3 regions of the Cytobacillus sp. MT66 genome follow, and region 1 is predicted to be linked to each of the others. Evidence: riboswitches for the same ligand, from Rfam matches in the RefSeq annotation. Region 1 holds a riboswitch; each other region holds the start of a gene.
What was found. A riboswitch is a leader RNA that binds a small molecule or an ion and turns the genes downstream of it on or off. The one in region 1 is predicted to bind glycine.
Positions count from the first base shown of each region.

Region 1 (7,970 bases):
CCAGCAAACGAAGAAACCAAGCAATACCCGCAGAAAAATGGGTGTCTAATGAACGGACAGAATCGGAAAGACATATCACCGGGCTTGACCGTTGATATTGTTTTAAAAAAGGATCAGAGAACGGGAAAGCTGACCAGGGGCATTGTAAAAGATATTCTCACCAAATCAGCCAGCCATCCCCACGGTATTAAAGTCAGGCTAACAGATGGGCAGATAGGACGCGTCCAGGAGATTCACTCTAAATAAAAGCGAAAAAGGCATTCAGGGTTGTTTTCCCTGAATGCCTTTAAAATTTCATTGGTTTTATCATTTACTGCCCGCTGACTATTTCTTTCCTTTCCTCCTAATTTTCCACGATTGTTTCCTGATTTGCCTGTTCTTCCTGATTCACATCTGTTTTCCGCGTCTTATAAATGGCAATCAGCATAATAAACCAAACAGGTGTGACAAATAAGGCAACACGAGTATCCTCTGCAATCGCAAGGACAACAAGAACAAATGCCAGGAATGCAAGGATTAAGTAATTGGAAAGTGGATAAAGCGGCATTTTAAACTTATTTGTTTTTGCCAGATCAGGCCTTGTTTTGCGGTATTTCAAATGACTGATGACCGTAATCCCCCAAATAAAGATGAAGCATACGGTAGAAATACTGGTAATCAGTGTGAATACCCCTTCTGGCATCACGTAGTTCAAGGCAACTGAGATTAAAATGACTGCCGTTGAAAAGAATAATGCATTAGTAGGTACTTTTCGGGCATTTAGTTTGCCCAGTTTCTCAGGGGCATTTTTCTCTTTTCCAAGTGAATACACCATTCGGCTTGTACTGAAAATGGCGCTGTTGCATGCCGAAGCTGCGGATGTGAGGACGACAAAATTGACGATCCCCGCAGCTGCAGCGATCCCGACGGCCACGAAGACCTGGACGAAGGGGCTTTTCGACGGGTTGATTGCGTCCCATGGATAAACACTCATAATGACAGCAAGTGCGCCAATATAAAAGATAATAATCCGAATAGGAATACTATTAATGGCTTTAGGAAGCACTTTTTCCGGATTTGCCGTTTCACCAGCTGTCAGTCCGACAAGCTCGATCCCTACAAACGCAAATACGACCATCTGGAATGAGAGAATAAAGCCATTGATTCCATTTGGAAACATGCCGTCATGGCCCCACAGATTTGTAAAGCTAGCTGCCCCTGAATCTGTTGTGGAGCCCTTAATAATCATAATAATACCAATAATAATCAGTGCTAGAATAGCGATAACTTTAATCAGTGCGAACCAGAACTCCATTTCGCCAAAAAGTTTGACAGTGGCTAGGTTCATACATAACAAAATGACAAGCGCAATTAATCCCGGCATCCACTGCGGTACGTTTGGAAACCAATACTGGGTATAGAGGCCCACGGCAGTTAAGTCAGCCATGGCGATGGATACCCAGCAGAACCAGTAGGTCCAGCCGGTTATAAACGCTGGCATATCTCCCAAATAATCTCTAACAAAATCAACAAAAGAGTGATAGTTCAAATTGGATAAGAGCAGTTCCCCGAGGGCCCGCATGATTAAAAAACAAATAAGGCCTGTAATTATGTAGGCAAACAAAATCGATGGTCCTGCTAAATGAATTGATTTACCTGCTCCAAGAAATAACCCTGTTCCGATTGCGCCGCCAATAGCAATGAGCTGTACGTGTCTGTTGCTTAGACCTCTTTCTAATGTTTGTTCCTGCATACAATTCCCCTCTTCTGTTTTTTTAAAAAACAAAAAAGGACAGAAGAAGTCTAATGTTTCCTTCTCTGTCCTTTTACCTGAAAGTTTCTCCCAAAAAATATGATGGGTCCTCTTTGGTGGCAATGTATTGCGCTCTCCAGAGCAGCGTCCTATATTGGTCCTTTTACCTGAGAGATTTATTCCAATGGATTTTTTGGAACTTGCTCCTTCGGTGGCGATAGTCCTTGCTCTCTCCCAATATAATCATCCGCAATTATATGAATGTATTTTTATTTAAAAATACATTTCTGAAAGATTTATATAAACAATCTTAAAAATTATATTTCTCAGTAATAATTTTCCTGAAATATCAATTTTTGGTAATTTTGCAGCATTACCTCATATGTTTAAGTTGATAATACTATATATTAATGCAGTTAGACTTGTGAATTTATTATATTACACTTTTAAAAATAAATAAACAATTTTAAAGGATTGGAATATTTTTTATCAGTGAGCATTCTTTTTTAGTATATCATTAAATTTAATGGAACCTTTCCGGAAGTTAATCGTCTGACATATAAGGAGAAATTAAATGATTTTGGAGGATTGCCATGATTAGGTCCTTAAAAGCACAATGGATCTTATCCATTTTTGTAGCCATTGCATTTATCTATCATTCTTTCAGCTATACAGAGCTTTCGGGTGGAGGAGAATTCGATTTCCCCCGCCTTTGCCTGTTCCTGGCGATGATTTTTTCCGTGTATAATGCGGGAATGCTGACACAGAAGTATATTCATTCGAAGAAAAATAGCGCTTGATCAAGACTCATGCGTAACGTTATTCAGAAATGAGGGATTTACATTGAGGAGTTTTGTGGACGACCTGGCTGGGGCTGTTTATGATATTCTTAAGGCTGTGCTCAAAGGCTTCAGCTACATTTTGGCTGGGATGCTAATTGTCGGCGTACCCATGTATGCCATCGCCTGGATATTTCGTCTGTTTCATTAATGAATAGTCAGAGGAGCAAAAAATGAAAATCATTTCCGTAAAAGAAAGCCCCGAATGGACGGACCGGGCAATCCGGTATTTCCAAAGTAAATGGGCAAGTGAACAAAACAAGATGGTGTATAAAGACTGCATTACCTCCTGCCTTGAATCTCCCCAGCCATTGCCGCAATGGTATTTATTAACCGACGGAGAGGCAATCATCGGCTGTGCCGGCCTGATCACCAATGATTTTATCAGCCGCATGGACCTTTATCCTTGGGTGAGCTCGATATATATCGAGGAGGAACACAGAGGCCATGCCTATGGTGCTGTTTTACTCGAAAAGGCAAAGGAAGACGCCAAAAAAGGCGGCTTTGCTCATCTCTATCTCTGCACCGATCACATCGGCTACTACGAAAAATATGGCTTTGAAAACATTGGCACAGGCTACCACCCCTGGGGAGCCAGTTCCCGCATTTATCAAACAACTTTGTAAGAATAGAATCTTATGCTGTCACAGCTACTTTGAAGTTGTTAATAGAATACCAGAACCGTTAAACTTAAAAGAAGCCACATCGATTTAAAAATTTCTTGGAAGAGGTAGATCTATAAATGTTTAATGGAAAAACAATTTTTATTGCAGGCCACTCTCGTCTGCCACAAGGAATGGCAGCAAAGAATGTCTTTGAAACATTAACGATTACGGCAGAAGTTGATATGAAATATGGTGTAATATTAGAAGCATCGTGTACCTTAGCTACAGAACATGGCCGCGAATTTATTGGACGCATATTAAGAGGTACCAGTTTAAAAGACGGTGTGGATGATGCAATAAAAGAGATACAAACCTATTATCGCGGCAAGGCAACAAATGCCCTCATTGCGGCATTAAAGGATCTTGACCTCCATTTCCATCAAATTCACACTGAAAACAGGCGTTAAGTTTAATAAGGTAAAAATCTTTAAAAAGTATTGACAGATTCATTTGAAGGCAGTATCATACTAATTAATTGAATATTTATAATACTCCTGCCTTTTGAAAAGTACCCTTTCAGAATCGCAGATAGATTATAAATACTTGGAAACACTTAGAAATACGGAATATAAATAATCATAAACTGTCCATTCACTATGACTCTATTTACATAGAGCAGCGAAGTGTATGTAAGCCAGTTGTACATCTGAATCCCTAGATCATAGGGAAAGTTGTGCAGCTGGCTTTTTATATTTCACTAATTTCCATATTTTTACTTAAAATTAAACACAACGGGAGGAATTTTAAGATGACTATTTTAGAAATGCAAAAAGGAAAGTTTGAAACAAAAACAGCTATGTACGAGGTTAACATTCATCCGCAAACAGATAGATTGTACCATATTGAACTATCAGAAAACGCTATTCAAGGATTTTTAGAGGCTGTTAAACAAGAAAACTGCTCGGTTCAGCATTTAGAATACACACCATATGCCCGTCTGATTGTCGCTTCCCTTCTGCTGGATCAAGTGGGTGAAGAGTTTGGGGAATTGCTCCGAAATATTGTTCATGATCGTGAATCTGGAGGATTTACGATTGGCTTAAAAGGTGTTACGCAGGATACAGATGAATACGTTATATTCTCAACGGCGATTGCTTATCTGCTCGGTACATCAAACTTTGATGCGATGTCAGGAAAATATTATGCGTGCTTTAATGTTAAACATACAGATAACAGCGATTCCTATCTTCGCCAAGCATACCGTCTATTTACATTCCATACGGATGGCACGTTTGTAACGGAGCCAACGGATTGGCTGTTAATGATGAAGATGGTAGAAGAAAATGCACGCGGCGGTGAATCACGTTTATTGCACCTTGATGATTGGAAAGAGCTTGATAAGTTTGCCAACCATCCATTAGCCAGCCATAAATTCACCTATAAAGCACCTTCAAGCAAGAATGTAGATCAAGAGATTCAACGTTCCACCTTTTTTAACTATCATAACAAGCCGGGTATGTGTTTCATCGACCAGTTTGTTTATCCGGAAAACATTGAAGAAGCGAAATATTTGCGTGATCTCTCGCAATCAATGGAAAATGATGAGAGTGTGGTAGAGCTTGAGCTTCCGGTTGGCGATTTAGTTGTAGTCAATAATATCTTCTGGCTTCACGGACGCGCTGCTTTTGAGGTGGATCCTAATTTGAATCGCGAATTACTTCGTCAGCGTGGTCAATTTAACCAATAAAAACGGGAAAAAGGATCTGCCCTGGATCCTCATTGGGGTACCTTCAACAATGAACTATGGCCCGAATAATGGACACTCTTAAAAAGAGGACATTATTCGGGTTTTGTTATGTCTTTAATTTAAGAACCCGTTTATAATAAAAGAACTGTATGAAAGAGTATAATCACCAGCGATACCAATGGGGATTAAAATAAGATGACTCCAGCTCAATACAGCTTCTTGGTATTTTGTTAGAAAATTGGTAATATTATTAACATAAAGCAAACCCTAAAGACTATGAGGTGTTAATATGAGCTTTAATAACCAAGAGTCTTGTAAGGCTTGCGGCAGTCATTTATTTGCTAAAGGAAAAATCAGCAATGGTCATGCAAAGATTATGCCTATAGATAAGATGTTTAGTACAGGTTCTTCTCTGATTTACACATTTTGCAAAGAGTGTGGAGAGGTTTCTTCCATAAAAGTGGAGGATACAAGCAAATTTTGATTAACCATGTTTCGTAATATCATAGAAAATGACATAGGGGTGGGACAGAGGGACCGTGTCCCGCCTTCCTTTTTTGTGGACAAGGTGCCTGTCCCCGTGTCCCCTCCAGGTAACGCCAGTAAGTAGTTGGTGAAGAGAATGATAAATATGTATTTATAATTTGTTATCACACTATAAAAGGGGGATATAGGAATGGAAATAAGTTTTTTATCTATTCTAGCTTTAGGATTTGTTCTTGGTATCAAGCATGCAATTGAACCAGACCACGTCATTGCTGTATCTACTATTGCTAGCCAAAGCAAAAAATTATTGCGGTCCTCATTAGCCGGGGTGTTTTGGGGCATTGGCCATACGGCAACATTATTTCTTGTCGGTATTATTCTTATTTTTATGAAAGGCGAGATACCAGAGAAATGGGCTATGTCCTTAGAATTTTTAGTAGGGATCATGCTGGTTTATCTTGGTATTGCGACTATCCTTTCTCTTAAAAAAATCCGTATGCATCAGCACACACATGATGGAAAAATACATAAGCACAATCACCAACACAAAAACGTCTCATATTTAAAATCCATGTTGATTGGCTTTATTCATGGTCTAGCCGGAAGTGGCGCTATGGTTCTATTAACTATGAGCACAGTGAATAGTCCATGGGAAGCTGCTGTCTATATCTTTATATTTGGCGCGGGAACGGTCCTTGGAATGCTTTTGTTTACAACAGTTATTGGGATACCATTTGTTTTTAGTGCCAAAAAGCTGAGCATGAATAAAATGCTTACCCAGATTACCGGAGTCATTAGTACGGTATTTGGGATTTATTATATGTACAACTTAGGAGTAACCGAAGGGTTATTTAAACTATGGATACAATAGTAGTGGTGTACTAGCGCCTGATTTTTCAGGCGGATGATTAACATTCAGAACCTGCTTACAAAGATTATGAAACTAGATGCATATAAATATATTAGTACTCTGATCCTTTTAAAACTTTGGAACTTTGGCTTTTTAATATTTTGATCTTCTGCTTCAGGGACACGGGGCACCGTGTCCCCCCTAAATCATCGGTAAATCTTTTCCCACGTAAGATTAAAAGCTAATTTCCAAATGGTGCCTAGGCAAATCACTACAATCCCTATATAGATATAAATTCCATAAGTAAACAAGGTAAAGGCAAAATGCAGCCCTGCAAATAATGCAACGAACAGCATTAAACCAAAAACGATTACTCCGTTTCCGCCTTGATTGTACTGATCAAAGGCCTCCGAAAAAGGAATCGCCTTTTTTATAATCGTAAAACAAATAACCGCATACGTACAGGCAGTTAGAAAAACCACGATTAGATCCGGCAGAACTCTCACACCAAACAGGACAATAAATAGGACACTTAAAAGCAAGTAAACTGGTAAATATAAATTAATAATAAACGCCTTGATCGTACCGCTGAACATCGGCTTCAGCTGCTTCATTGGGACAACCTTATAAATCCAGGCTCCTTTATACTTTCCTGAAAATTTTAGGAGTATCATAATCGTCGGGATGATGATCAAGCTAAAGTAAATTGATAGATACGCTTTGCTGGCCGATAAACGAGAAAAATCATTCTGCAGGCTATTCATGATAAAAATAAAAGGAATCACAACTGAAAACCCCAATGATGGGTAAACCTTCAATTTAAAATCCCGTTCATTTTTCATCATCAAGCTAGAAAACCGGAAAAAGGTTCTTTCTTCATGCGAACGGCAAATGCAATTAAGAAGCGTTTGTCCCAGCTTACTGTGTCTTTTTTCTTTGGCCTTGCCATGATAAGCAAGCTTTTGCAGGTTTTGTTCAAAAACGGGAGTCAATTTCATATAGATCCCAAAGGATACAAGAGGAGCTAATACTCCTAAAGCTGAGAATAAAAGATAAAACGGCTGAAAGTCACCATTCATCAACATTTCCATGTTGGCCCCATACCACATGGGAAAAATAAAGAGCTGCCACCATTGCACATCAAAAGATACGGCTAAGTCAATCAGCTCAAAGGAACGAACTAGCAGCTGATACCCGACCATAATCGCGAGCGATAAGCCTATTTGGATATAGTTAATGATATCCTTTAATTTTTCCCCATCAAAAAACCGCAAAATAAACAAATATATTAACGCTGTTAAAACGACAATAAAAAGGTCAATAAGAATGATATGTACAACCGAAATAAGGAGAAAAAGAATTCCATTTTTGAAAAGCCCAACAATCAAAGGAATCCCAGTAAGTGCAATCGTAAGAAAGGAAAGATAAATAACGATATGGACCATTTTTGCGACGCTGATGGTTCTTCTATCAACGGGCTTTGGAAACAAAATATTGCGGTCACGGATATCCAGCAATACAGAAGAAAAATCGGAAATCATGGATGTCATAACAAAAAAGGTAAAAATTCCATAGAAGAGACTTGTCTGAAAAAGATAATTTTCTCCCATCAGGACAAATGGGATCATAAACAGGCTGAATAACACATAAATCCATAATGATTTTATATACTGATTGCTTGTTTCCTTCCCTTTTTTATTTGCATACTGCG
Region 1 is NZ_JBXAFB010000010.1:15,615-23,584, forward strand. It holds gene AC1Q59_RS17325 (hypothetical protein) at 1-49, shown strand, start outside; gene AC1Q59_RS17330 (YwbE family protein) at 49-246, shown strand; gene AC1Q59_RS17335 (amino acid permease) at 344-1,732, opposite strand; glycine riboswitch at 1,789-1,877, opposite strand; glycine riboswitch at 1,878-1,979, opposite strand; gene AC1Q59_RS17340 (hypothetical protein) at 2,326-2,532, shown strand; gene AC1Q59_RS17345 (hypothetical protein) at 2,576-2,722, shown strand; gene AC1Q59_RS17350 (GNAT family N-acetyltransferase) at 2,745-3,197, shown strand; gene AC1Q59_RS17355 (DUF3870 domain-containing protein) at 3,314-3,643, shown strand; gene glaH (glutarate dioxygenase GlaH) at 3,985-4,923, shown strand; gene AC1Q59_RS17365 (hypothetical protein) at 5,213-5,407, shown strand; gene AC1Q59_RS17370 (urease accessory protein UreH domain-containing protein) at 5,600-6,280, shown strand; gene AC1Q59_RS17375 (hypothetical protein) at 6,466-7,970, opposite strand, start outside.

Region 2 (7,970 bases), on a different contig from region 1:
TCTAAAAAAATATAGCAAAATAAATTTTAAGATAGTGTAAATTTTTTGAATACCAGGTAAATAGGAATAGAGATTTCGGTCCTTGGTTGTAAATTGATTAATTATACTTATCTTTAGAATTGGTAAATTTGTATGTATCAGGAATAAATACACGGGTAATTTGCAGGAGGGGTATGTTAATTAAACGATCATTTATAAGTGAAGCACAAATTGTAAATACAAGTTTATATTTTATTTGCTCGATCTAATTTCGAGCCTTTTCATTTGATATCACGATTCTAGGCATCCTCACTAAGATCTTCCAAAATTATTTGTTGCACAATCTTTAATTTTGTACTATCCTAAATACAAATAATTTTCAATAAAGTCGGATAATTATGAGGAAAATTTCTTTTTCATAAGGGATGTGGGATTGGCACGAAATAGTCTCAGCTATCGCCCGAAGGAGTTGGTGCCAAGAGACTGGCAGGTAATTTACATCATAGACAAGGGTATAAACATTAATTCATGCATTCTGAATGTGGAAGGAATGTTTTTATTTTTACATATAAACCCTATTTAAATGATGGGATTACTGTAAATAAAACGCTTTTTTTTTAGGGAATAAATCCAAGTAATTTGATTGGAAAATCTATATTTAGTGATACCTCTTGACGCTGAAAAAAGTGATCTTTTTTAAAACAAAATTTGAAGGATAGGTGACTGAGAAAAATGAAAAAAAATCGATTCAATGCCCTTAATTTATTTTTACTATTGACACTGTTTTTACTTGCTGCATGCGGGAATGACGACACAGCTGCAACTTCAAAAGATGGATCTAGTGATAAGTCTAGTGAAGAGAAGGTTTTAAGAGTAGGAACATCAGGTATTTATCCGCCATTTGTCTCTAAAGGCAAAGATGGAAATTTAGAAGGCTATGATGTTGAGGTGTTAGAAACAGTAGGGGAAAAATTAGGCTATAAAGTAGAATGGACCGTTGCTGAGTTTGCTGGTTTATTTGGAATGATGGATAATGGCAAAATTGATACAATTGCAAACTTAATTGCGATCACGGAGACACGCTCAGCTAAGTATGATTTTACTGATCCATATGCATATTCTGGGGTTACCTTAGTTGTGAAAGATGACCGAAATGATATCCAATCACTTGAAGACATGAAGGGAAAAAATGCAGGGGTCTTACTTGGAAATAATATGCACGAATTTGTACAGAAATGGAATGAAGAGAATGGCAATGAAATAAACATCAAACCATATCAGGATGTAAGCGGCACATATAGTGAAGTGGCATTAGGCAGATTGGATGCCTTTGTTGATAGCAAAATTACAGCAGTTTCTAGAATAGATAAGGAGGGTTTGCCTTTAAAGCTTGCTTCGGATGAACCTGTTTTTTCTACAGACCATGCCTTTCCATTTGTAAAAACTGAGGAGAACAAAGCATTTATTGAAGAGTTTAATAAAGCACTTCAGGAATTAAAAGATTCAGGGAAGTTAAAGGAAATTTCAGATAAGTGGAGTGAAATTGATTTTACAACTCCATAAGTTATGAAACTATCGGTTATTAATTTAAAAAAAGATCGGGAGAAATTGGTGGTGGTGTCAACATGAATTTTGATTTTAGTTATATGGTAGAACTGATTCCCAGTATACTTAAATATTTGCCAATCGTTCTATATATGACGGTTTTTTCCTTTATTCTTGCAATAGTAATAGGTGTGTTGTTTGCCATTATTATTAAAAATAAAGTCAAAGTGCTCTATCCAGTTTCCCTTATGCTTATTTCCTATTTTAGAGGGGTCCCTTCATTAATCCAAATCTTTATTTTTTATTTCGGACTCCCACAGCTTTTCCCTTCCATGAGTACGATGGATGCAGTAACGGCAGTGATATTAGCATTGAGTGTAAGAAATGCAGCCTATCTATCTGAAGTTTTCCGTTCGGCCTTTACTGCAGTGGATAAAGGGCAAACTGAAGCAGCGATTTCTGTGAGTATGACACGCTGGCAAACTTTTACTAGGGTTGTTCTTCCACAGGCAACCCGAATTGCCATACCGCCAACAGGCAACTATTTTATCATTCTATTTAAGGAAACATCACTTGCCTTCACGATAGGTGTAACGGATATGTTAGCACATGCAAAGCTTGAAGCAGCGGCTACCTATAAGTTTTTAGAAGCATTTTTAGCAGTCGGGCTCATATATTGGGCGGCAACCATTATTTTCACCTATATCCAATCCAAAGTAGAATGGCAAGTTGAAAAGCCTTATAGATAGGAGGATGGCAATGATTAGAATTGAAAATCTTTACAAAAGCTATGGGGAAAATGCCGTCTTAAAAGGGATTAATCTTGAGATCAATCAGGGAGAAGTGATTGCGATTCTCGGCCCCTCTGGGTCAGGGAAATCTACTTTCTTACGCTGTCTAAATTTTCTCGAACAGCCTCAAAAAGGTGTGATTCAAATTGATGGTACAAAAGTAGATGCTGAAAATCTCAACAATAAGGATGTTTTTTCGCTAAGAAAGAAAACAGCAATGGTTTTTCAGCACTATAATCTTTTTAAACATAGAACGGCATTAGAAAATGTGACGGAAGGACTCGTTGTTACAAGAAAAATGAAAAAAGACGAAGCCAAGGAAATTGGGAAAAACCTTCTTGCTGAGGTCGGGCTATCTAACAAAGAAAATAGCTATCCTGCTTCTCTTTCCGGTGGCCAGCAGCAGCGAGTAGGTATTGCTCGGGCACTTGCGTTAGACCCCTATGTTATTTTATTCGATGAACCAACTTCTTCATTAGATCCGGAATTAGTTGAAGAAGTGTTACATGTCATGAAGGAATTGGCTAAGAAAAATACGACAATGATCGTCGTAACACATGAAATGGCGTTTGCCAGGAATGTAGCAGATCGCATCATCTTCATGGCAGACGGCAAAATCATCGAAGAAGGAACCCCGGATGAATTTTTCACCAATACGAAAAACTTAAGAACAAAGATGTTTCTAAAGAATTATATAAGTCAGATAGGATAAAGGTTTTAAAAGTATTATAAAAATATGATGCCCGATTATTCCAAAACAAGAGATCTCCGCGTATTTGCAAAAATTTTTGGTTGAAGATTTATAAATAATCTGATATGATGAAATCAATTTAAAGGCTATGTGTAACTGGCGAAAACGGATAACCGTGGGGGAGCACATAGTATCGATTAGCCGTTCGCCTGGGCAGAGGTAAGGGATTTATCCCTTGCCTCTTTCTGTTTATTGGAGGGGATGGCTGCAAAATTAATGGTTGATAAAGTGATAAAATTGGATTATTGTATAAGTACAGATTTTCGTAATTATTTTATTATTAATATTCTTACATTATTTTAAACTAAATATGAAGAAGGCTTTGAATGTTATGGGTCACACTATGACAGGAGCGGCTTCTGGAGAGACTGCAGGTTAACTGCAGCGCCGAAGGGTTCAAAATCTCAGGCAAAAGGACAGAAGAATAACAAATTTATTATTTTATTTGTTATTTTATTTGTTTTTTGATGAGATTGGTGAACACCAGTCTCTTTTTATTTTTGTTAGATTCCTAATTTGAAAATATACGATAACGAGGAGAATGAAAATGAGCACAACAACGGTAAATAAAATAAAAACGATAAAGACTTTAAATAACATTGCAGAAAGCGGTTTAAAAGTTTTTAAAACAGACAACTTCGCCATCGATAATGACAGTGAGAACCCTGATGCCATTGTTGTACGCAGCTTTAATATGCATGCAATGGAATTTGGCAATCAACTAAAGGCCATTGCCCGGGCAGGAGCGGGCGTGAATAATATTCCAGTCGAAAAATGCACGGAGCAAGGAATTGTTGTATTTAATACCCCAGGTGCCAATGCCAACGCAGTAAAAGAATTGGTACTGACTTCATTAATGGCAGCCTCTCGCAACCTTTTTGCCGGAGTAAGCTGGGTTAAGACGTTAGAGGGCGAAGGTGATCAAGTTCCAAAGCTTGTTGAAGCTGGCAAAAAGCAATTTGTTGGAAAGGAAATTAAGGGTAAAACTCTAGGCGTTATTGGATTAGGAGCCATTGGAGCTCTTGTAGCGAATGATGCGATAGAGTTAGATATGGATGTCATTGGATTTGACCCATTTATCTCTGTTGATACTGCCTGGAAGCTATCTCGTAAAGTCCAGCGGGCGATGACCATCGAACAGCTATTTGCTGAATCTGATTATATAACTGTCCATGTTCCATTAACAGATGATACAAGAGGGATGTTTAATGAAGCGACTTTTAGCTTAATGAAGGATGATGTTTATATCTTGAACTTTTCTCGCGGTGAATTAGTGAATGAAAACGATATGGCTGCTGCACTTGAAAGTGGAAAAGTAGGCAAGTATATGACAGATTTCCCAAATGAAAATGTACTGAAGATGAAAAACGTCATCCCAACTCCGCACCTCGGAGCTTCTACAGTTGAATCTGAGGAAAATTGCGCGATCATGGCAGCTCACCAAGTAAAGGAATTCCTTGAGACAGGTAACATCAAAAACTCTGTGAACTTCCCGAATGCTGCCATTCCATATACAGGGAAAAAACGTGTTACGGCTTTCCATCAAAACATTCCACATATGGTTGGAAAAATTACATCTGCAATATCTAGTTATCACCTAAACATCGCAGACATGGTAAACAGAAGCCGCGGCGATTATGCCTACACAATTATTGATATTGATAATGCTGTATACCAGGAAGTAGCTTCTTCCCTAGAGCAAAATATCAATCAGATTGAAGGAATGGTGAAAGTAAGGTTAATTTAATCCACCTAACTTACTGAAAAGAAATGAGCCTATTATTTAGGGTTCATTTCTTTTTTTTTTTGCAAAAAACTTGCGGCCACTACCACCTAATTATTGGTTTCAGAACCGATTGAATTTAGACTATAATTAATCCTATCGGTATAGTATAATTAAATACGTTCAAAATTCAGAATAAAAAATTACAAAAGTTAGGAGCAATTTACGTGAGTAAAAATCAATACCGGTTAGGTATAGACATTGGAGGAACCTTTACTGATTTAACTTTGTTAAATGCGGAGACCGGCAAATTTTTTAATTATAAAACTCCGACTGTCCCACATGACCCTGCTCAAGGGATTTCAAATGGGCTGGCCCTATTGAATAAAGATGGGATAGAACCGGCACAGATATCCTATTTTGTTCATGGAATGACCATAGGATTAAATACTTTGCTTCAACGAAAAGGAGCAAAAATAGCTTTATTTGTAACAGAAGGGTTTAGAGATATTCTCTCACTGCAAAGACTGAGACTGCCAGTCCCATATGATTTTCGCTCGAGGCTGCCAGAGCCATTAATACCAAGAAAGTATACTTTTCCAATCAAAGAACGAATGCTTCATGATGGATCAGAGCGAATGCCTTTAGATTTAGAAGGAATTGATACAGCAGTGGATCAAGCGGTCTCGGAAGGAATTCAGGGGATTGTCATTTCGTTTCTGCACAGCTATAAAAACCCAATTCATGAAAAAATGGCTTTTGAAAGAGTAAAGGAAAGGGCCCCAGAGTTAGATGTTATTATGGCATCTGCACTATGGGCACAAATGCGTGAGTTTGAGCGCACGGTTATGGCATCAGCTAATCTTTATATTCAGCCAAATGTGAAAAAATACTTTGATACATTGAAAGAAAGGCTTTCCAAGGAAGGACTTAAAGCCATCCCGTTTATCACCCAATCTAACGGGGGACTGATGGATATTGAAACAGCGGGGGCTGCTCCTGTGCGAACATTATTTTCTGGACCAGCCGCAGGGGTAATTGGGTCTATTAGGGTTGCTGAATCTGCAGGTTTTGAGAACGTTATTACGTTTGATGTTGGTGGAACAAGTGCCGATATCTCGATTATTCAGCAAGGAAAGGCAACATTTACTCAAACAAATGAAATTGCTGGCATACCAATTATGATTCCATCCGTTGCCATCTATTCAATCGGTGCCGGTGGAGGTTCTATCGCATGGATTGATAATGGTGGAATGCTTAAGGTTGGCCCAGAGTCAGTGGGTTCAAGTCCTGGACCAGCATGCTATGGTGAAGGAAATCAAGCAGCTTTAACAGATGCATTTCTTGTTTGTCAATACTTGAATCCGGATCGTTTTGCTGCTGGAAATCTTCCACTGTACCCGGAAAAATCCGAAAAGGCACTTGGCCAAATTGCAGAGTATTTAAAAACCGGTGTTCAGGAAGCGGCAGATAGGATCATTCAAGTTGCTGTAGCGAATATGTATACAGAGCTTAGCAGTGTGATGGAACAGCAAGGCTTTGACCCGCGGGAATTTAGCTTGCTGGCATTCGGCGGAGCTGGACCTGTGATCGCTAACTTCCTAGCGGTAGAAATTCAAGCGAAGAATATTCTTGTCCCGCCAAGTCCGGGTACCTTATGTGCGCTAGGATCATTAACTTCGGATTTCATTTATGATGCTGTTTCATCCCGTCAGGATCTACTTGAAGAACTAACAGCGGACGAGTTAAAAGCAGATTTTACTCGCCTCTCAATAGATGCTGAACGATGGATAAAGCAGCAAGAACTTTCTATATTAGAAGGGACATCTATTTATTACTCATTGGATGCAAGATACAAAGGACAAGCTTACGAAATTGAGTTGCCAATTTCGATTTCGTGGCTTGACCAGCAAGGTTTTCAAGAAATAAAGGATGCATTCCATCAAATTCACCAGAAGCAGTATGGACACAGTGATCCAAAAACAAGTATAGAAATTATAAACTTACGTGTCCGGATTATTGGTCATACACCGAAACCAGAATTTAGGGAATCATTAAAGGAAGAGACTACAGTACCAGCTGTTACCTCAAATAGAAAAATTATGATTAAAGGAAAAGAATATGTTGCTGGAATTTATTTGCGAACAGATTTAGCATACGGACAGCGTGTGGCAGGTCCTGCTATCGTAGAACAGGATGATACAACAGTTGTCATTCTCCCTGATTGGTTTGGAGAAATAGATGCTGCAGGAAACTTAATCATCGCGCGAATGGAGAGTGAACAATAATGCGCACGGATCCCGCACAATTAGAAATAATAAGAAGTTATTTTAATGCAATTGCTTCTGGAATGGGGCATGTTATTGAACGGACCTCTTTTACGACTTTTGTTAAAGAGTCAGCAGACTTTGCCACTGCTTTAGCAACTCCAGATGGGGAATTTTATGTATATCCTAAAACGGTTGGAGTAACCATTTTTATGGGCCTAAGCTTAAAACGTGCAATTGAAGCATGCGGACCTTTTGAACCGGGTGATATTGTTATAACAAATGATCCTTATACAACGGATGGGTTAGCGACACATTTACCTGATGTTCATGTTTTTAAACCTATATTTAAAGGTGGCGAAATCATTAGCTACGCATGGGCGTTTGTTCACGTAAGTGATGTCGGTGGACTTGTCCCTGCCAGCATTTCACCTACTGCAACAGATGTTCACCAAGAAGGGCTAAGAATTCCTCCTGTAAAAATATATAAAGCAGGAAAGGAGAATAAAGAGGTTGTAGCCTTTTTAAATGCCAATAGCCGAGTACCCCACTTAAATTATGGGGATATCAATGCGATGATTGCTGCAGTGAACACTGCGGAAATTCGCTTGCTGGATATGGTGGAGAAATTTGGCGTTGGTGCAGTAAAGGATGGGATGGAGGACCTGCTTGAACAAGCGGAGATGAGAGCTGGGAATATTATTCGTGATATCCCTGATGGAACTTACTCTTTTGCTGATTATTTGGATGATGATATGGTTTCTGATGTTCCCATTCGTCTTGCGGTCACCGTCACTATTAAGGATCGAAAAATCACTTTAGATTTTTCTGATTGTGATCCCCAGGTTGAAACAGCCTTTAATCTTGTCACAAATGGAAGTAAACATTCCTTTCTATATCAAGGGTTAATTAAC
Region 2 is NZ_JBXAFB010000004.1:137,898-145,867, forward strand. It holds gene AC1Q59_RS09125 (transporter substrate-binding domain-containing protein) at 712-1,542, shown strand; gene AC1Q59_RS09130 (amino acid ABC transporter permease) at 1,605-2,273, shown strand; gene AC1Q59_RS09135 (amino acid ABC transporter ATP-binding protein) at 2,284-3,027, shown strand; ZMP/ZTP riboswitch at 3,149-3,228, shown strand; glycine riboswitch at 3,416-3,496, shown strand; gene AC1Q59_RS09140 (phosphoglycerate dehydrogenase) at 3,614-4,813, shown strand; gene AC1Q59_RS09145 (hydantoinase/oxoprolinase family protein) at 5,017-7,077, shown strand; gene AC1Q59_RS09150 (hydantoinase B/oxoprolinase family protein) at 7,077-7,970, shown strand, end outside.
Region 2: linked by a shared signal. The riboswitch ahead of AC1Q59_RS09140 (phosphoglycerate dehydrogenase) and the one ahead of AC1Q59_RS17335 (amino acid permease) in region 1 are both predicted to bind glycine.

Region 3 (7,970 bases), on a different contig from region 1:
GGCACCTCCACCACCTTGCCAATATCTGCTCTATAGGGTGGCATCATTCGATTGACTCTTGCCAGCTCTTCCAATGTTAATCGATTTTCATCCGCAACATGCAAAAGGGTGACGGATGAGCTGATTTGGTATCGCTTCCTAAGTGTTTCAATTCGGCAGGAAGCATGCTTAAAGGTCGGCTGCTTGGATAGAGGGTCTGTAAAATCAGCGGTTAGCTCATTGGCCGCTTCATTGTTTTCCCATGTACCGAAGTGAAACGGGACAAACACCACACCCTTTTTGATCGTATCCACAATTCTAGCAGGAACCTTAATGCTCCCTCTTGGTGAAGAAACCTTGACAACCTCTCCCGGAATCAGCCCCAAATTTTGAGCATCTTCAATATTTATTTCTGCATACCCTTGAGGAGCGACCATTTGAAGATAGGGTGATCTCCCGGTTTTCGTCCTGCTATGCCAATGCCACACAAGACGGCCTGTCGTTAACCAAAACGGAAATTCCCCGCTAGGGTGCTCCGCCGGCGGAACATAGTGGGTAGCATACATGATGGCCCTGCCATTGGCGTGAAGATCTTCAAACTCTTCCCTTGTCCTTGGCCTTCCTGTAAATAGCACTTTCCCATAACTTTGCGCATCATCTGGGGTTGTATGAAATTTTAAATCCGTATACAACCTTGGGGTTCCCAGAGGATGCTCCTCATTGACGGGCCATCTGAGGCCATTGTATTTCATTAATTTTTCGTAGGTAATGCCGGACATATCACTCGGTCTCCCTTTAGAGACCCGTTTCCACTCTTCAAAACATTGTTCTGGAGTATTATATGAAATCAGCGGGTTGCCTTCCTTATCCCTGAAGTCCATTCGCTTTGCGAACTCAAGCAGGATTTCAAAGTCAGACAGAACTCCATTTGGCGGGTCCACAGCCTTGGTTAACAGATTAATCGTCCTGTCCGTATTTTCCATTGTCCCTTCTTTTTCTCCCCAAATAGCGACAGGCAGCACGAGATCGGCCACTTCTGTCGTCTCGGTCAAGAATGCATCCTGTACAACTACAAAGGTTTTCTCAAAGGCCTTCTTTGCACGCTTTCGATTAGGAAGGGAAACCATGGGATTCGTATTAATATTCCAAAAGAGCCCTATCTTTTCCTGCTCCATTAAATAAATAATTTCCTCAATGCCCTTCTCTGGCCCTACTTCGAGCTGCTTCTCTTCCACATTCCACAAATGGGCGATTTCTTCAATATGTTTAGGATTATCTGGGTTCCGGTTTCCTGGGTAGGTACCTACCCCTCCTACCGTTCGATTGGAAGAAGAACTTGGCTGGCCAGCCATATGGAAGGGACCGCTTCCCGGTTTGCCTATAAGCCCTCTCATCAAATGCAAATTGTTAATCGCCACACACGAACTTGTAGCGTCAACACTTTGGTAGGCACCTTGAAGAGTGGTACATACTAGAGAAGGTGTCCTTCCAAGCACTTCAGCTGCCCTCTTGATCTGTTCCACCGGCACCCCTGTTACCTGAGAAGTAAGCTCAGGCGTCCATAGCTCAACTGATCTTTTCACCTCATCAAAATGAATTGTATAATTTTGCATAAATTCGTGGTCAAGAGAGCCATTTCTTATCACAAGGTGAATAATTCCATTTAACAAAGCTAAATTGGTACCGGGATTTAACTGTAAAAATAAATCTGCCTCCTTTGCGGTCAAAGTTTTCCTTACATCTACAACAATCATGAACGGATAGCCGGTCTCACGTTTTCGCTTCATGATTCTTTCAAACAGGACTGTTCCAGTTTCGGCTGGGTTATGTCCAAAGAGCATTAGCGTATCGGTCAAATCGACATCTTCCATGGAAGCAGGAACGCCATCAGCACCGAAGGACTGAAGAAGAGCCCATTCAGTTGTAGCCGTACACAGTCTAGTATTGGCATCTAATAGATGAGAGCCGATTCCTGCTCTCCCGATCTTCGCAATCGTGTAATAGGTTTCAATCGTGGACTGGCCGGTGGAATAAATCGCCACCCCATTCCCCCCGTGGCGCTCTAAGGCCTCCTTTGTTTTTTGAACTAGCACGTTAAGTGCCTCTTCCCATGAGGCTGGCTCAAGCGTACCGTCTTTGCGGATTAATGGCGTAAGCAGCCGATCTGGACTGTTATTCGCGTACCATTGATTTTCTCCTTTTGGGCCTAATCTTCCTCTATTAATAGGGTGTTCGGCATTTCCCTTAATCCCTACAATTTTATTATTCTTAACAGCTATATAGCATCCGCAGCCGATAGAACAAATATTGCAGGTGCTATAGGCCCATTTATCAACTTCCCCTTGGGAATACACATTCATATCCACTCTGGATTCATTGTTCCATGACATATTTACGCATCATTCCTTTCCTTGCCCCTGAATAATGGAGGGATAATATATCGGGTTTCATACTTTCCAAAAATGCTCTGAACGTCCGGAACCATACTTGTTAACTCTTCCTTTAAAGACTGATAAAGCTGCCTTCTTCTGACTATTTCTTGCAGTTGGGGGCTATCCATCCACCTAGCTGCCCGAACCCAGCTGCGTATTAAAGGGTCAGCCGCTTCATCATCTCGATATAGAATGGAAAGATATTGTTTAAGATCTTCTTTATTCTGATCTTCTTTTTCAAGGAGATGGCTGATATGCTTGACTGTCCAGTCCATCTCCAGCAGGAGGGGAGTTAGTCTAAATCCGATAGGGTTTTTGCTGGCAGGAGATTCTTCTGTGAGGACCTTTAAAATCTGTGTTATACGTGCTATATGCTGATTCATGATGTTTTCACCGCCTTATTAAGGATAAAAGCGCCATTTCTCAACATATATATGTCCATAATTAGGGAAAATACCGTATTCGTCATTTGGTTATTGACAAACCAAGCAGTCGTCCTCTACTGTATAAATATCAAAAAAAATACTTGCGAAAGACTGCTGTGGGAGAGACCGTGTGTATAGACGGCGCCGAAGGGGAAAATCTTTTAAAAAAGATGAATCTCTCAGGCAAAAGGACCACAATGGGACGCATCTCTGGAGAGCGCTTCAAGCCACCCAAGGGGTAGACCTTCCAACAATAGGTTATAAACTCTCAGGTACAAGGACAGAGGAGACATACAGGTTTCTCTGTCCTTTGTTATGGACTTATTGATTGGAGGGTTTATTATGGTTTGGGATGTATTGAACGTGATTGGGACCATTGCCTTTGCGATAAGCGGAGCCATTACTGCGATGAAAGTAAAGTATGATATCATCGGTATTTATATTCTAGGATTAATTACTGCCTTTGGCGGAGGGGCTATTAGGAACCTGCTGACTGGGATTCCAATTAGCCAATTATGGCAGCAGACTACTCTATTTATTATTGCGCTTATTACCATTACGATTGTATTTCTTTTACCAGACGATGCCGTTCATCGATTGAATGAATGGAATCTTTTTGACGCTATCGGACTCTCTGCCTTTTCTGTTCAAGGCGGGCTGCAAGCACATATGATGAATCTGCCACTACTGGCTACTATGTTTTCTGCTGCAATTACCGGAGCAGGAGGAGGCATTATTCGCGATGTATTGGCTAACCAGAAACCAATGGTATTTCGCAAGGATATATATATTTTTTGGGGAATAATTGCTGGATTTATCATCGGTATGGGATGGGCAGAGGATAGCTATCTATTATATGCTATTTTTGTTATGATCTTAATCTTACGTGTTGCTTCACATCGGTTTGGCTGGTGCTTGCCGGCTAGAAAGATTAATAAATTACAAGGGAACTAGATACCTGCAGTTGCACTCCAGTTTGGTCTTTGTATCTAAAACATCAAAAGAATGAATAAAGCTGCATGATTTACTTTAGTGCAGCTTTTTTAATACGCTGTTTTACATATCCCCCACATCGTCCCCATTTATTATTTTCCAATATTTTAAAAATGCTAACTTTCATAAAATCATCTTGCTTTTCCATTATTATTTTAATAGAATAGTTATATCAAAATACTTTACTATGCTAAATAAATAAAGCACTAAAGCTATATTAGGGGGATTCAGCCTTGAAAAAAGCATTATCATTACTATTTATTGCTGCACTTGCTTTAATGGTTGCGGCTTGCGGCACACAGCCTAACCTGCCTGACACATCGAAAAACACACAGAAAAAAAATTCATCTGCCAGTAATACACTTGCTGAAATTAAAGAAAAAGGTGAAATTACCATTGGTTTAGATGATACACTTCCGCCAATGGAATACCGTAATGAAAAAAATGAGTTAGTCGGTTTTGATATTGATTTTGCTAATGCACTTTCAAAGGAACTTGGGGTGAAAGTCAAATTCGTCCCATCCGCATGGGATGGAATTATTCCCGGCTTAGATGCGAAACGTTTTGACATCATTCTCTCTTCCATGAATGTAACGGATGAAAGAAAGAAAAAAGTCGATTTCGTGGAATACTTTGGCGTTGGACAAGTGTTAACTGTTAAAGCCGGCAATCCTTTAAATATTAAAACAATTGATGACTTAAAAGGAAAAAATGTGGGTGTCCAATTGGGCTCAACCGGTGAAACAGCAGTAAAATCCATTGACGGGATTAAAGAAGTAAAAAAATATGATTTGACTACAGATGTATTTAATGACATGGGACTTGGGCGTGTAGATGCTGGAGTTGTTGGCGAAATGATTGGCCGATATTATATGACGACAAAACCCGGGGTATTTGAAGTAGCAGGCGAGGCATTCAATGTTCAGCCTATGGGAATTGCCGTTCGAAAAGGTGATACCGAGCTTAGGGAATCCTTGCAAGAGGCTGTCGAAACGCTTGAAAGTAATGGAACATTAAGTGACATCAGCCAAAAATGGTTTGGTTCAGATATTACAAAACAATAATACAGACAGATATAGGATAAATCGTTGATCCGATTTATCCGTTTTTACTTTTAAAAGGAGAGGTTTAAACAATGAGCGAATTTTTGTCCTTTACGGCAACCTATTTGCCTTACCTTTTACAAGGGGCATTAGTCACAATTGAAATCGCCGTAATTAGTGTGATTTTTGGAAGTATCATAGGAATCTTTGTCGGACTTGGCCGGGTTTCATCGAACCCCCTTCTATCACAGCTGAGCCGCTTTTATATTTGGGTCATTCGCGGCACTCCCCTATTACTGCAATTATTTGTAATTCACTTTGCTATTCCATCTGTATTCAGTTCCCTAACGTTGCCGCCGTTTGTATCAGCCTGCATTGCATTATCACTTAATGCTGCTGCTTATATTGCGGAAATTGCAAGGGGAGCGATACAGTCCATTGATAAAGGACAAATGGAAGCAGCCAGATCACTTGGATTAAGTTCAAGCCAAGCCATGAGACGTGTCATCATTCCTCAGGCGTTCCGCCGAATGCTGCCGCCTCTAGGAAATGAATTTATAGCTTTAATAAAAGAGTCCTCCCTCGTATCAACCATTGCTTTATATGATTTGCTTCGGACAGGTCAACAAATCATCAGCAGCACGTATTTATATATGGAAGTTTTTCTATTGGTTGGTTTAATCTACTTATTCTTAACGACTATTATGTCTTATATTGTAGGGAAAATTGAGAAAAAAGTTGGTGCTTACGAATGATTTCATGTAAAAATATCGTAAAGAAATTTAATAATTTAGAAGTTTTAAAGGGCATAGATTTAGATGTTGCTCCTGGTGAAGTCGTAGTTATTATTGGACCCAGCGGCTCAGGTAAAAGCACGTTTCTGCGCTGCATGAATCATTTAGAAACAGCTGATCTCGGTACAATCACGATTAATGGTAGAATAGTAGAGTCAAAAGAATCTTCATTAAATAAACTTCGCCAAGAAATCGGCATGGTTTTTCAGCAATTTAATTTATTCCCCCATATGACTGTGTTGGAAAATATTAACGAAGCACCTGTTTTATTGAAAAAAATGACTAAAGATCAGGCAAAGAAAAAAGGTCTGGAGCTTCTAAAAAAAGTAGGACTGGAAGAAAAGGCGCACGAGTATCCTAACCGTTTATCCGGCGGACAAAAGCAGCGGGTGGCGATTGCCAGGGCGTTAGCTATGGAGCCAAAAATTATGCTGTTCGATGAGCCTACCTCTGCTCTTGACCCTGAATTGGTTGGAGAAGTACTCAATGTTATGAAACAACTAGCTAAGGAAGGAATGACCATGGTCATTGTTACACACGAAATGGGGTTTGCCAAAGAAGTGGCCGATCGCGTTATCTTTATGGATGGAGGCTTTATTATTGAGCAAGGGCCACCCAAAACAATCTTCGAAGCACCCCAGCATGAAAGAACAAAAGAATTTTTAGGACATTTAAAATAGGAGAAGATCCGCTATGAATAATGTATTTAATAAAGAACTTGCCGCAATACTTGATGAAAAAATAGATCTGCTGTTTCCAAAGCTAATAGAAATCCGCAGAGAGCTTCATATGAATCCCGAGCTTAGCAGTCAGGAATTTGAAACAACCAAACGCATAAATGGCTGGTTAAAAGAATTTGGAATTGCTCAAATCCCAGCCAATTTAATAACAGGAACCGCTGGTGAAGTAACTGGAAAAGGACAGGGACCAACGATTGCTTTACGGGCTGATATAGATGCACTGCCAATTCAAGAAGCATCTACCCTCCCATTCCGTTCTAAAATAGATGGGGTCAGTCATATGTGCGGCCATGATGTCCACACAACGATTACTTTAGGAGCAGGAATCATCTTACAAGAACTAAGTGATAGGCTGCCTGGGAATGTCCGCCTTTTATTCCAACCGGCAGAAGAAACTGAAGGCGGAGCCGTTTCTATGATTGAACAGGGGTTATTAGAAGGAGTCCAATCAATTATCGGTCTGCATAACTCGCCTGATATTCCTACGGGAACAATGGGGATAAAAGAGGGATCCTTCATGGCCAGCTGTGATGATTTTATCCTTACCATAAAGGGAAAAGGCGGACATGCTGCTTTGCCGGAAAACACAATTGATCCAATTATGATCGGCAGTGCCGTTGTCAGCCAGCTCCAAACAATTGTGAGCCGCACCGTATCTGCCAAGGAATCTGCCGTTGTCAGCATCGGCTCCTTCCAAGCAGGAGCCACCAATAACGTCATCCCTGATAAGGCAATTTTGAAAGGAACCGTCAGAACTTCTAATGAAGAAGTCAGACAAAAAATCTACCAGGTATTCAAAAAGATGGTTACCAATACAGTAACAGGGTTCGGCGGAGAGGTTGAAATTGATTATCAATTTTTAATTCCAGCCGTTGTCAATGATGCAAGAATCACAGAAATCGTTCGCTCTGCAGCTGTATCCATTGTGGGAGAGGAAAATACGATTCTCTCGGATTCAACGATGGGCGGAGATGACTTTTCCTACTACCAAAAGAAAGTACCGGGATGCTATGTATGGCTAGGCTCAGGAAATGAAGAAAAAGGAATCATCCACGGCTTGCACCACCCTGAATTTATGGTCGATGAAGAAGCCATTAAAATCGGTATAAAATGGATGGTTCAATCTGCCTTTCATTTATTACAGGAGCACAGAGACTTAACAAAGAACTAATAATAAACTGCGCAAAAATGAAAAGAAGCTTCCAACTTATATGGTTGTTAGCTTCTTATTTCTTTTTATTCGTCTTCTCTTTTTTTGAAATCAGCTATTTCATTTTCCTCGCCAAATTCAGTACCATAATTAAGTTTGCCATAGTCTTGCCTATTATTAACTTCTGCTCTAGAATCCGTCTCTTCCCATTGCTTAAATAATAGGGTCAAACAGACTAAACCGCTTAGCCCAACAAGACTGTAGATGACTCTTGATAAAAAGGCGTCTTGTCCGCCAAATAAAGCTGCTACTAAATCAAAATTAAAGAATCCGATTAATCCCCAATTAATTGCCCCAATGATCACCAATGTTAAGGCAATTCTTTGCAGTGTCCTCATGAAAGCTGCCTCCTTT
Region 3 is NZ_JBXAFB010000007.1:48,852-56,821, reverse strand. It holds gene AC1Q59_RS14045 (molybdopterin oxidoreductase family protein) at 1-2,369, opposite strand, end outside; gene AC1Q59_RS14040 (hypothetical protein) at 2,372-2,794, opposite strand; glycine riboswitch at 2,944-3,041, shown strand; glycine riboswitch at 3,042-3,130, shown strand; gene AC1Q59_RS14035 (trimeric intracellular cation channel family protein) at 3,179-3,790, shown strand; gene AC1Q59_RS14030 (transporter substrate-binding domain-containing protein) at 4,063-4,893, shown strand; gene AC1Q59_RS14025 (amino acid ABC transporter permease) at 4,965-5,627, shown strand; gene AC1Q59_RS14020 (amino acid ABC transporter ATP-binding protein) at 5,624-6,346, shown strand; gene AC1Q59_RS14015 (M20 metallopeptidase family protein) at 6,360-7,577, shown strand; gene AC1Q59_RS14010 (DUF378 domain-containing protein) at 7,643-7,954, opposite strand.
Region 3: linked by a shared signal. The riboswitch ahead of AC1Q59_RS14035 (trimeric intracellular cation channel family protein) and the one ahead of AC1Q59_RS17335 (amino acid permease) in region 1 are both predicted to bind glycine.